DNA from 3 places in the Comamonas sp. 14P8.1.4 genome. Region 2 is predicted to be linked to each of the others. Evidence: predicted binding sites of a transcription regulator. Region 2 holds the regulator's gene; each other region holds the start of a gene.

Region 1 (3,277 bases), on a different contig from region 2:
TGCGCCTGCAAGGTCTGCACCAGGGGTTGCAGCAGCGCCACCCAGTCCAGCACCTCCAGGTGCAAAGGAGCACGTGCGGCGCGTGAAATATGGGCCAGACCATCCAGCATCGCGCTCATCTTGCGAGCCGATTGCTCCATGGTGGTCACAAACTCATGGGCGTCTTCGGCCGCCTCTGTCGCCTGCGGCGCTGCCGCGACCAGCGCCTGCACCGACTCTTGGAGCAAGGGCGCAAAAGACACCACATGCCGCAGCGGTGCACGCAAGTCATGCGCAACGGCGCGCATCCATGCTTCGTGCGCACTGTGCAAGCGGGCAATTTCTATCTGCTGCTGCGCGATCAGCGCCTGGGCGGCTTCGAGCGTTGCAGGCACCGGGGTGGACATGGACATGGGCTGCGTCACTGGCGCTTCAGGCCTTAGCTTGCTTGGCAGGGCGCTGCCAATTGGCAATCGACACCTGCTTGCCGCGCGCCACGCTCAAAGCGCCGGGCTCGGTGCTCTTGGTGATGGTGGAGCCACCGCCCACCGTGCCACCGGCACCCAGCGTGACAGGGGCCACCAGCACGCAGTTGCTGCCCACATGCACATCGGCCTCAATCACGGTGCGGTGCTTGTTGGCACCGTCGTAGTTGGCAGTGATCGAACCCGCGCCGTAATTCACGCGCTCACCCACCGTGGCATCGCCCAGGTACGCCAGATGGTTGGCCTTGGCACCATCGGCCAGGGTGGAATTCTTCACCTCGACAAAGTTGCCGATGTGAACTTCCTTGCCCAGCTGCGCGCCAGGACGCAAGCGGGCAAACGGGCCAATCAGTGCGCCTTCGCCCACGCTGGCACCCAGTTTTTCACCATCGATGTGCGTGAACGAGTGAATGACTGCGCCTGCGGCAATCACGGCGTTGCTGATGTGGCAGTACGCGCCAATGTGCACGCCCTCACCCAACTCAACCTTGCCGGTGAAGATGCAACCGACATCAATTTCCACATCCTGTGCGCACAGCAGTTGCGCGGCGTTGCCACGCACATCGTCGCGCACATCAAAACGGGCCGGATCGGCCAGGCGAATGCCCTGTTCCATCAGCACCAGCGCCTGGCGCTGCTGGTGGGCCCGCTCCAGCTCCGCCAGCTGCAGCGGGCTGTTCACGCCCGCCACCTGCACCGCATCGGTGATGCGGTGGGCCACCACATCCACACCATCGGCCACCGCCATGGCGACGATGTCGGTCAGGTAGTACTCGCCCTGGGCGTTGTTGTTGTTCAGTTGGGACAGCCATTGCGACAGCTGCTTGGCAGGCACGGCCATGATGCCGCTGTAAATCTCGGTGATGGCGCGCTCGGCATCATTCGCATCTTTTTGCTCCACGATGCGTTGCACCGTTCCCTGCGCATTGCGCACGATGCGGCCGTAGCCCGTGGGGTTGTCCAAAGTCACGGTCAGCAGCGCCATGCGGCGGTTGTCTGCCGCCGACACCAGATCCTGCAGCGTTTGCGCCTGCGTCAGTGGCACATCGCCCGAAAGCACGATGACCATGCCGTCATCGGCCAGCGCAGGCACCGCCTGCTGCACGGCGTGGCCAGTGCCCAGCTGGGGCTCCTGGCGCACAAATTTCAGCTCCAGCGCCTGGGCGCTGCGGCCCTGGGCAATGGCCGTCTCCACCTCTTGCGCACCGTGGCCGGTAATCACCACGGCCGAGCGGGCCTGCAACTGCGCCGCCGTATCCAGCACATGCTGCAGCAGTGCACGCCCCGCCAGTTTCTGCAGCACCTTGGGGGTGCGGCTTTTCATGCGGGTGCCCTTGCCGGCAGCCATGACGACGATATCAAGAGGAAGTGCGTTCTGAGACATAAAAAAACCAGTGTTGGGGCCAGCCAACGCTGGCGCTACAGCGGGTGATTATCCCGCGCTCTGCGGGTCTGCCAAGCAAGACCGCGCATCCGCTGCCGTGGGCAGCACACGACACCTCCCTTTGCCGGGTTTGATTTTGATCAGACATCACCAGCAACCGCTGCGCGTCCCCATTGGAGACCGGCGGCCCTTTCTGCATGCTGTAACGCCATTCACTCACCCACCAGAAAGGAACGTTCATGACCTTTATGCCGTGGTCCAGCGCGCTCATGCTGGACATTCCCCACATTGACGCGCAGCACCAGACCCTGGTGCACCTGATCAACACCCTGCATGAAGTGGTCAACGACCCCATCCCGGAGCGCGCCGTCATCGCCCAGGTGCTGGAGGGCCTGGTGGACTACACCCACAACCATTTCATTGAGGAAGAGGTGATGTTCCAGCGCTATGGCTACCCGCAGACCGCGGAACATACGGCCGAGCATGCCCAGTTCACCACCAAAGCCATGGACTGGCTGATGCGCTTTGAAGACGGAGAAGACGTGGATCTCGAAGCGATGGACTTTCTCAAAGACTGGCTGCTGCACCACATCCTGGAAGAAGACCGCGCCTATGTCCCGTTCCTGCAAGCCGCCATGGCAAGCCCTGCAGCAAGCGGCAGCGCAGCCGCTTTGCCGCACACTGCATAAAAAAGAGAGCACCTTGCGCAGGTCAAACAAACAGATCTGACACAAAACACACCAAAATCATTCAACCATCAGCGCATGCAGCTCACTTTTTAGAGACCCATAAAAAAGCTGCAGCCCTTGCAAAGGACTGCAGCCTGGGGTGCCGAGGGCGCTGCTGCTTAGCCCAGCGTCACACGGGCAAACTTGCGCTTGCCCACTTGCAACACAAAGGTACCGGCTTCAACCTTCAAGCCCTTGTCGCTGATCACCGTGCCGTCGATGCGCACGCCGCCGCCGTCGATCAGGCGGTTGGCTTCGCTGCCCGAGGGTGCCAGGTTGGCTTGCTTGAGCAGCGCACCAATGCCCAGTGGTGCGCCAGTCAGGCTCACTTCGGGAATGTCATCAGGAATGCCACCCTTGGCGCGGTTGTTGAAATCCTGCTCTGCGGCCTCGGCCGCTTCTGCACTGTGAAAGCGCGCGGTGATTTCCTTGGCCAGTGCCACCTTGGCGTGCTTGGGGTTGCCGCCGGCCTCGATCTCGGCCTTGAGCGCGTTGATCTCCGCCATGCTCTTGAACGACAGCAAGGTGTACCAGTCCCACATCAGGTCGTCCGAAATCGACAGCACCTTGGCAAACATGGTGTTGGGGTCTTCGGTAATACCGATGTAGTTGTTCTTGGACTTGGACATCTTGTGCACACCGTCCAGCCCCACTAGCAAGGGCATTGTGAGTACACACTGCTGCTCTTGACCGTATTCAGC
Region 2 (3,277 bases):
GTCCCGTGACAAGGCCAAACCACGCACCACGGGCAAGCGCCCTTGGTCCAACAGGTCGTAATACTCTTCCAGCGTTTTTGCATTTTGGCTGTACGTTGCTGCCACACGGCCAATCGCAGACACGCCCAGCGCAATCAGGTCGCAATCGGGTTGCGTGCTGTAGCCCTGGAAATTGCGGTGCAAACGCCCTTGGCGCTTGGCCACTGCCAATGCATCCTCCGGCAGGGCAAAGTGATCCATGCCCACATAGACGTAACCCGCAGCCATAAAGCTCTCAATCGCGGCCGACAACATACCCACCTTGTCGGGCGCGGATGGCAAATCGGCCTGCAAGATGCGCCGCTGAGGCTTGAAGCGTTCTGGCAAATGTGCATAGGCATACAGCGCAATGCGATCGGGCCGCAACTGCGCCACCTGCTGCAGCGTGCGCGCGAACGATTCCGGATTTTGCTTGGGCAGTCCGTAGATCAGGTCAACGTTGATCGACTCAAAACCCAGCTCGCGCGAAGCCGCCACCAAATCAAACACCTGCTCTGCGGGCTGCTCGCGGTGCACGGCTTTTTGCACCTCGGGATCAAAGTCCTGCACGCCAAAGCTCAGGCGGTTAAAGCCGATTTCCTTGAGTACCGCCAGTCGCTCTCGCGTGACAGTGCGTGGGTCGACTTCAATCGAATACTCCCCCGCAGGGTCAAACTGAAAGCGCTCGCGCAGCATGCCCCACAGCGCGCGCAATTCATCATCGGTCAGAAAGGTTGGTGTCCCACCACCGACGTGGAACTGGCTCACCGCCTGGCCACGACCGCAATGCTGCAGGTGCAGATCCACCTCACGCTCCAGATAGCGCATATAGGTGACCGCACGCTCATGGTGCTTGGTAATGATCTTGTTGCAGGCGCAGTAGTAGCACAGCGAATCGCAAAACGGGATGTGCACATACAGCGACATCGGCTGCTTGGCCGCAGCGGCCACTTTGCGCTGCTTGAGGGCCAAGATATAGTCACTATCGCCAAACGCCTCCACAAACCTATCCGCTGTGGGGTAGGACGTGTAGCGTGGACCTGGCACGTCATAGCGACGCAAGAGCTCGGGGGTGACAACTGTCATGAAGTTCTTCCTTGATGACAGGACTTTGCAACAATTGGCCACCTTCATCCTTGACGTGCATCAAGAGGTTGCTGTACAAGCGATGTCACAATTTAACTTACATCATTCATAGCAACTGCGAGCAATTCGATAGTTTCTTTTTTCTGATCTTTAACCGCACAAGCCTTTGATCTCTCCAAGACCCCGGGCTTTTGAGTACATGACTCCTCCAACCATCAAAGTTACCTGCTCCAACTGCAATCTGCGCGAACTCTGCATGCCCGTAGGCCTGAATGAGCAGCAGCTGCAGCGCATTGATGACATTGTGGCCACGCGCCGCAAAGTCAAACGCGGAGCAACGCTGTTTCGCAATGGAGAAGCATTCACATCGCTCTACGCCATTCGAACCGGTTTTTTCAAGACCTGCGTCGCCACAGAAGATGGTCGCGATCAAGTGACCGGTTTCCAGATGGCCGGCGAAATCATTGGTTTGGATGGCATTGTCAATGACCACCACACCTGTGACGCCGTCGCACTGGAAGACGCGGAAGTGTGCGTGATGCCTTTCGATGGTCTGGAAGAAATCTCGCGCGAAGTGACCGCACTGCAAAGCCATGTGCACAAAGTCATGAGCCGCGAAATTGTGCGTGAGCACAGCGTGATGCTGCTGCTGGGCAGCATGCGCGCCGAAGAGCGCTTGGCTGCCTTCATTTTGAACCTGGTGCAACGCCTGCATGCCCGCGGTTTCTCGTCTTCTGAGCTGGTGCTGCGCATGACGCGTGAAGAAATCGGCAGCTACCTGGGCCTGAAGCTGGAGACCGTCAGCCGCACGTTCTCCAAGTTTGTGGAAGAAGGCATGGTGGAAGTCAAACAGCGCCACGTGCGCATTCTGGATACGGCGGCCCTGCAACGTCTGGTCAACAGCCAGCACGAATGCAATAAATAAGCGCTACCCACCATCAAAAAAAACCTCCCCGCTTTCGCCAGGGAGGTTTTTTTATGGCCAACGTTCAGGCTAACCAGCGGCGCAGCGCCAGCGCAGGCGACTTATGCGGCCAGGCGCTTCACTTCACAGTGCAGAGGGCTGTGCATTCACCTCAGCGGCAGACATGGACAGCAGCACCGTCAGATAACCCGCCGCCGCAAACACGGCCCAGAATGCAAAAAATGCCAAGGTGTAAATGGCCGTGCGGGACAGCTGCACACCCTGCCCCAGCCACAACATGTCTTGCGGATCAAAGGCGGCAAACACCAGCATTTCCATCACACCGGCCGCCAAGAAGGCAGGCCACAGAATCCACATTAAACGACGTGTCCACATACACCCTCCTTCGCATGAAGTCTGTACCTATTGTGAACATCGATCCTTTGGCTGGTGTGTGGGAGAAACACTCAATAAAAACAATAGCTGCAAGCGCTTATCAAGCAATGATTTGAAATGGATTCAATCCTCAAGCCATTGCATACCAAGCGCTAGCAGCTACTGATAGTGAAGCACCCGTTTTACTTGGGTGAAAGATCAGGCAAGTCTGCATCCGGCGTGGTGGCATGGTTGCGTGCCGCACCGGCTGGGGCCAGGCTTTTTTCGGCATGTCGCAGCTCCTGATTGATATGCAGCCCCTTTTGGTAGTAGTTCTCATCGACCACCGGATCTGCACCGCGCATGGCAATCATGGCCGTTGTCACACCGGCCACCACGACAATCGCAGGGCCTGCCAGCACCAGCCATACGTGCCCGTATTTCCACCAGGGGCCCGACTTCTTTTCCAGCTTCTTTGCAATCTGAGACATACCAAACTCTCTTTGAATCAAACAGGGTGTGCAAGGGCTACGCCTTCCACACACCATGCACCGCTTTTAGCGCGGCACGATAAACACCGACTTCTCCAGCACGTGACCCTGGCCGCTTTGCGCCGTGATCTCGAACTCGATCGGGTGTGAGCCCGCCTGCGCAGACCCATATGGGATCTGCACCCGCACCGCAACCCCACGCGTCTGCGCTGCATCTACCGCAACAGCCGTAGCTTCCGCCACCTCAATGCCCTGCAGCCCCTTGACCGTGACCACATAGGTCTGCGCCAGCTCTGTCGCATTCATGACCTGCAGGCGGTACACATTCTCCAGCTTGCCACCCGAGGCAATGCGCGCCAGCGAGGCACGGTCACGAATCACGTCGACTTTCAGCGGCTCACGC
Region 3 (3,277 bases), on a different contig from region 2:
CATGCCAGCAGTGCGCCCAGCACCTGCATCCACAGGATTTGCGTAACCGATGCGTCGCCGTAGAGGGTCATCCACGACAGAGGGAATACCGTGACCAGGTGGAACAAGGCAAAACTGGCCAGCGCCGCCAAGGCACCGAGCAGCACATTGCGGCCTTCGCCGCTGCGTGACATCTCAAAGGGTGCGGAAGGGGTCAGCTCCATGTTTTTGAACTGGTTGGTGTATTCCTCGTCAGCCACCAGACGCAGGCGGGCAAACAGTGCCACCACATTGATCGCAAAAGCGACGCAGAAGGGATAGCGCCAGCCCCAACTGATGAACTCGTCATGGGGCAGTTGGTTGTAGATGTACGCAAAGACTGAAGCGGCCACCACGAACCCGATGGGGGCGCCCAACTGGCCAATCATGGCCCACCAGCCGCGTTTTTCCTTGGGTGCGTTCAGCGCCAGCAGAGAGGGCAGGCCTTCCCACGAGCCACCGACGGCCAGTCCCTGCGCGATCCGCAGGCCGACCAACCACCAGATGGCTTGAGGGCCAATGCTTTCGTAGCTGGGAAGCAGTGCAATGCCCACGGTTGCACTGCCGAGCAGAAACAGCGCAATGGTGAGCTTGGCGGCCATGCTCCAGCGGCGCTGTATTTCCATGCCGAGCAGGGTGCCGATCGGTCGCGCAATGAATGCCAGCGCGAAGACGGCAAATGCCGCCAGCATGCCTTCCAGTGTGGAAAGGAAGGGGAAATACACATAGGGAAACACCAACACACAGGCAATGCCGAAGACAAAGAAGTCAAAGTACTCCGAGGCTCGGCCAATGATGACGCCAGCGGCGATCTCACCGGGGGTGATGTTTTCGCGGTGTTTTGCCTCTGCCTGTTGCGGGTTCACAGAACCGGCGCCCATGGGGTTGTGGGTGTGTGCAAAGCCATTCATAGGTGCATGCCTCCTCGAAAACAATGCACCACTTGTACGCGGCTTGATGGATGTCAACAAGCGTGATTTATCCGTCTGCGCTGTAGGAAAAGGGTTTGTTGGGATGTCTGAGCTACATAAAAGTAGCAAAGACCACGGTTAAAGCGTGGTGTTCACTGTGGCTGGAATGCCCCGATATGGGGGTCCACTTGACATTTATCAAGAGGTTTTTCTTATTTCAGTATGTCCTGAAAAATCAAGGATTTAGACATTCTTTGATGGAGGTCTATTGACAGTTTGGGGGGGTACTTTCCTACGTAAAGACATCACGCGGCACTGCGTTGACCAGTGGGGGGCAGGAAGAAGATGGGGGAGAAGAGTAAATTCAGCTGGTTTAGTAATCCGCGTTTACACCTAACAACGCGCGTTTTTTCGCGTTAACAGCATGCCTACATCCACGGAAACCCGCGGGCCAGCCTGGCTCGCTGCGGCTGCTTTACTTGCGACCCTTACCGGTTGCAGCAAGGCTGTCGTGCTTAATCCCGCAGGGGACATTGCTGCTCAGCAAGGCGACTTGGTGGTTACAGCCACCTTGTTGATGCTGATCATCATCGTTCCCGTGATTCTGCTGACTCTGTTGTTCGCCTGGAAGTATCGCCAGTCGAATACCGAAGCCGAGTATGACCCCGAGTGGCACCACTCGACCGCTCTTGAGCTGGTCATCTGGAGTGTGCCGCTGATCATCATCATTGCGCTTGGCGCTCTGACATGGATCGGCACTCACAAGCTCGACCCTTACCGTCCGCTGGACCGTATCTCCGAGAGCAAAGCGTTGGATGCCAACGTGAAGCCCCTGGAAGTGCAAGTCGTTGCCATGGACTGGAAATGGATGTTCATTTATCCCGAGCAAGGTATTGCGACGGTGAATGAGCTGGCCGCGCCTGTGGATCGTCCGATTCACTTCTCGTTGACCTCGACACACACCATGAGCGCGTTCTACGTGCCTGATCTGGCCGGCATGATCTATGCCATGCCTGGCATGCAGACCGAGTTGAATGCCGTGATCAACCGCGAAGGCGTCTTCAAGGGCTTGAACTCGCACTACAGCGGTGCTGGTTTCTCTGGCATGACTTTCAAGTTCCATGGCCTGAGCAACGAAGGCTTTGACGCCTGGGTACAAAAGGCCAAGGATACCAATGCTCCGCTGAACCGCGACAGCTATTTGGACCTGGTCAAGCCTAGCGAACGTCACCCCGTGACACGCTTCTCCTCCGTACAAGACGGCTTGTACGACCGCGTTCTGAACCGATGCGTGGAAGAAGGAAAAATGTGCATGCACCACATGATGGCCATCGACGCTGCTGGCGGCGCTGCCTACATGAAGGCGGTGGGTTTGAACCTGCCTGAAGATGTGTGTTCTGTCGAAAACGCTGACCAAGTCGTGGCCCTGATGGACCAACGTTCTTTGGCACAGCAGTAAGCAGTTGACGGAAGGAAAGCAGGCTGCGGCCCGCTTTTCGGCCATTTAGCAAGAGACTCGATATGTCTGAACCAACAACAATGCCCCATGATCCGCTCATTGGGCGGATCACCTGGGACTCCATACCGATGGCGCATGAGCCCATCGTGTTGTGGACTTTTCTCGCCGTGGTGCTCGGCGGTCTGGTGGTGTTTGCCGCACTGACCAAGTTCAAGCTCTGGGCGCCTCTGTGGCGTGACTGGATTTGCTCGATCGACCACAAGAAGATCGGCATCATGTATGTCATCCTCGGTATCGTCATGCTGCTGCGTGGCTTTGCTGACGCGGTGATGATGCGTATCCAGCAGGCCATGGCCTTTGGCGATAACTTGGGTTATTTGCCTCCCCATCACTACGACCAGATTTTCACGGCGCACGGCGTGATCATGATTTTCTTTGTGGCCATGCCTTTGGTCACGGGTTTCATGAACTACGTGGTTCCACTGCAAATCGGTGCACGTGACGTTTCCTTCCCCTTCCTGAACAACTTCTCGTTCTGGATGACGGCTACCGGCGCTGTGCTGGTGATGGTGTCGTTGTTCCTGGGTGAGTTCTCGACTTCGGGCTGGTTGGCACTGTCTAACCTGGGGCACCAGAATCCGGGTGTGGGCTTGGATTACTACATCTGGGCGTTGCAGCTGTCAGGTGTGGGTACGACGCTGTCGGGTATTAACCTGATCGTCACCATCATCAAGATGCGTGCACCTGGCATGAATCTGATGAAGATGCCTGTGTTCATCTGGACTTCGTTGTGTACCAATGCGCTGATCGTGGCTTCGTTCCCGATCTTGACTGCAGCTTTGGTGCTGATGTCCATGGACCGTTACTTCGGTACCAACTTCTTCACGAA

What was found. The regulator FNR, encoded in region 2, switches genes on or off when oxygen is low (the NO sensors DNR and NnrR bind a similar motif). The targets are predictions, from matches to a motif close to TTGATNNNNATCAA.
Region 1: a site for FNR is predicted at 1,979-1,992, ahead of AC27VO_RS01235 (bacteriohemerythrin). Genes of this name have one in related genera too.
Region 3: a site for FNR is predicted at 1,118-1,131, ahead of cyoA (ubiquinol oxidase subunit II). Genes of this name have one in related genera too.

Annotation. Positions count from the first base shown of each region.
Region 1 is NZ_JBYOKN010000001.1:255,335-258,611, reverse strand. It holds gene AC27VO_RS01245 (sensor histidine kinase) at 1-392, opposite strand, end outside; gene glmU (bifunctional UDP-N-acetylglucosamine diphosphorylase/glucosamine-1-phosphate N-acetyltransferase GlmU) at 412-1,848, opposite strand; gene AC27VO_RS01235 (bacteriohemerythrin) at 2,088-2,537, shown strand; gene tyrS (tyrosine--tRNA ligase) at 2,696-3,277, opposite strand, start outside.
Region 2 is NZ_JBYOKN010000004.1:74,367-77,643, reverse strand. It holds gene hemN (oxygen-independent coproporphyrinogen III oxidase) at 1-1,104, opposite strand, end outside; gene fnr (fumarate/nitrate reduction transcriptional regulator Fnr) at 1,304-2,029, shown strand; gene AC27VO_RS09625 (hypothetical protein) at 2,153-2,404, opposite strand; gene AC27VO_RS09620 (FixH family protein) at 2,587-2,874, opposite strand; gene ccoG (cytochrome c oxidase accessory protein CcoG) at 2,941-3,277, opposite strand, start outside.
Region 3 is NZ_JBYOKN010000010.1:53,666-56,942, forward strand. It holds gene AC27VO_RS13615 (MFS transporter) at 1-929, opposite strand, end outside; gene cyoA (ubiquinol oxidase subunit II) at 1,354-2,388, shown strand; gene cyoB (cytochrome o ubiquinol oxidase subunit I) at 2,451-3,277, shown strand, end outside.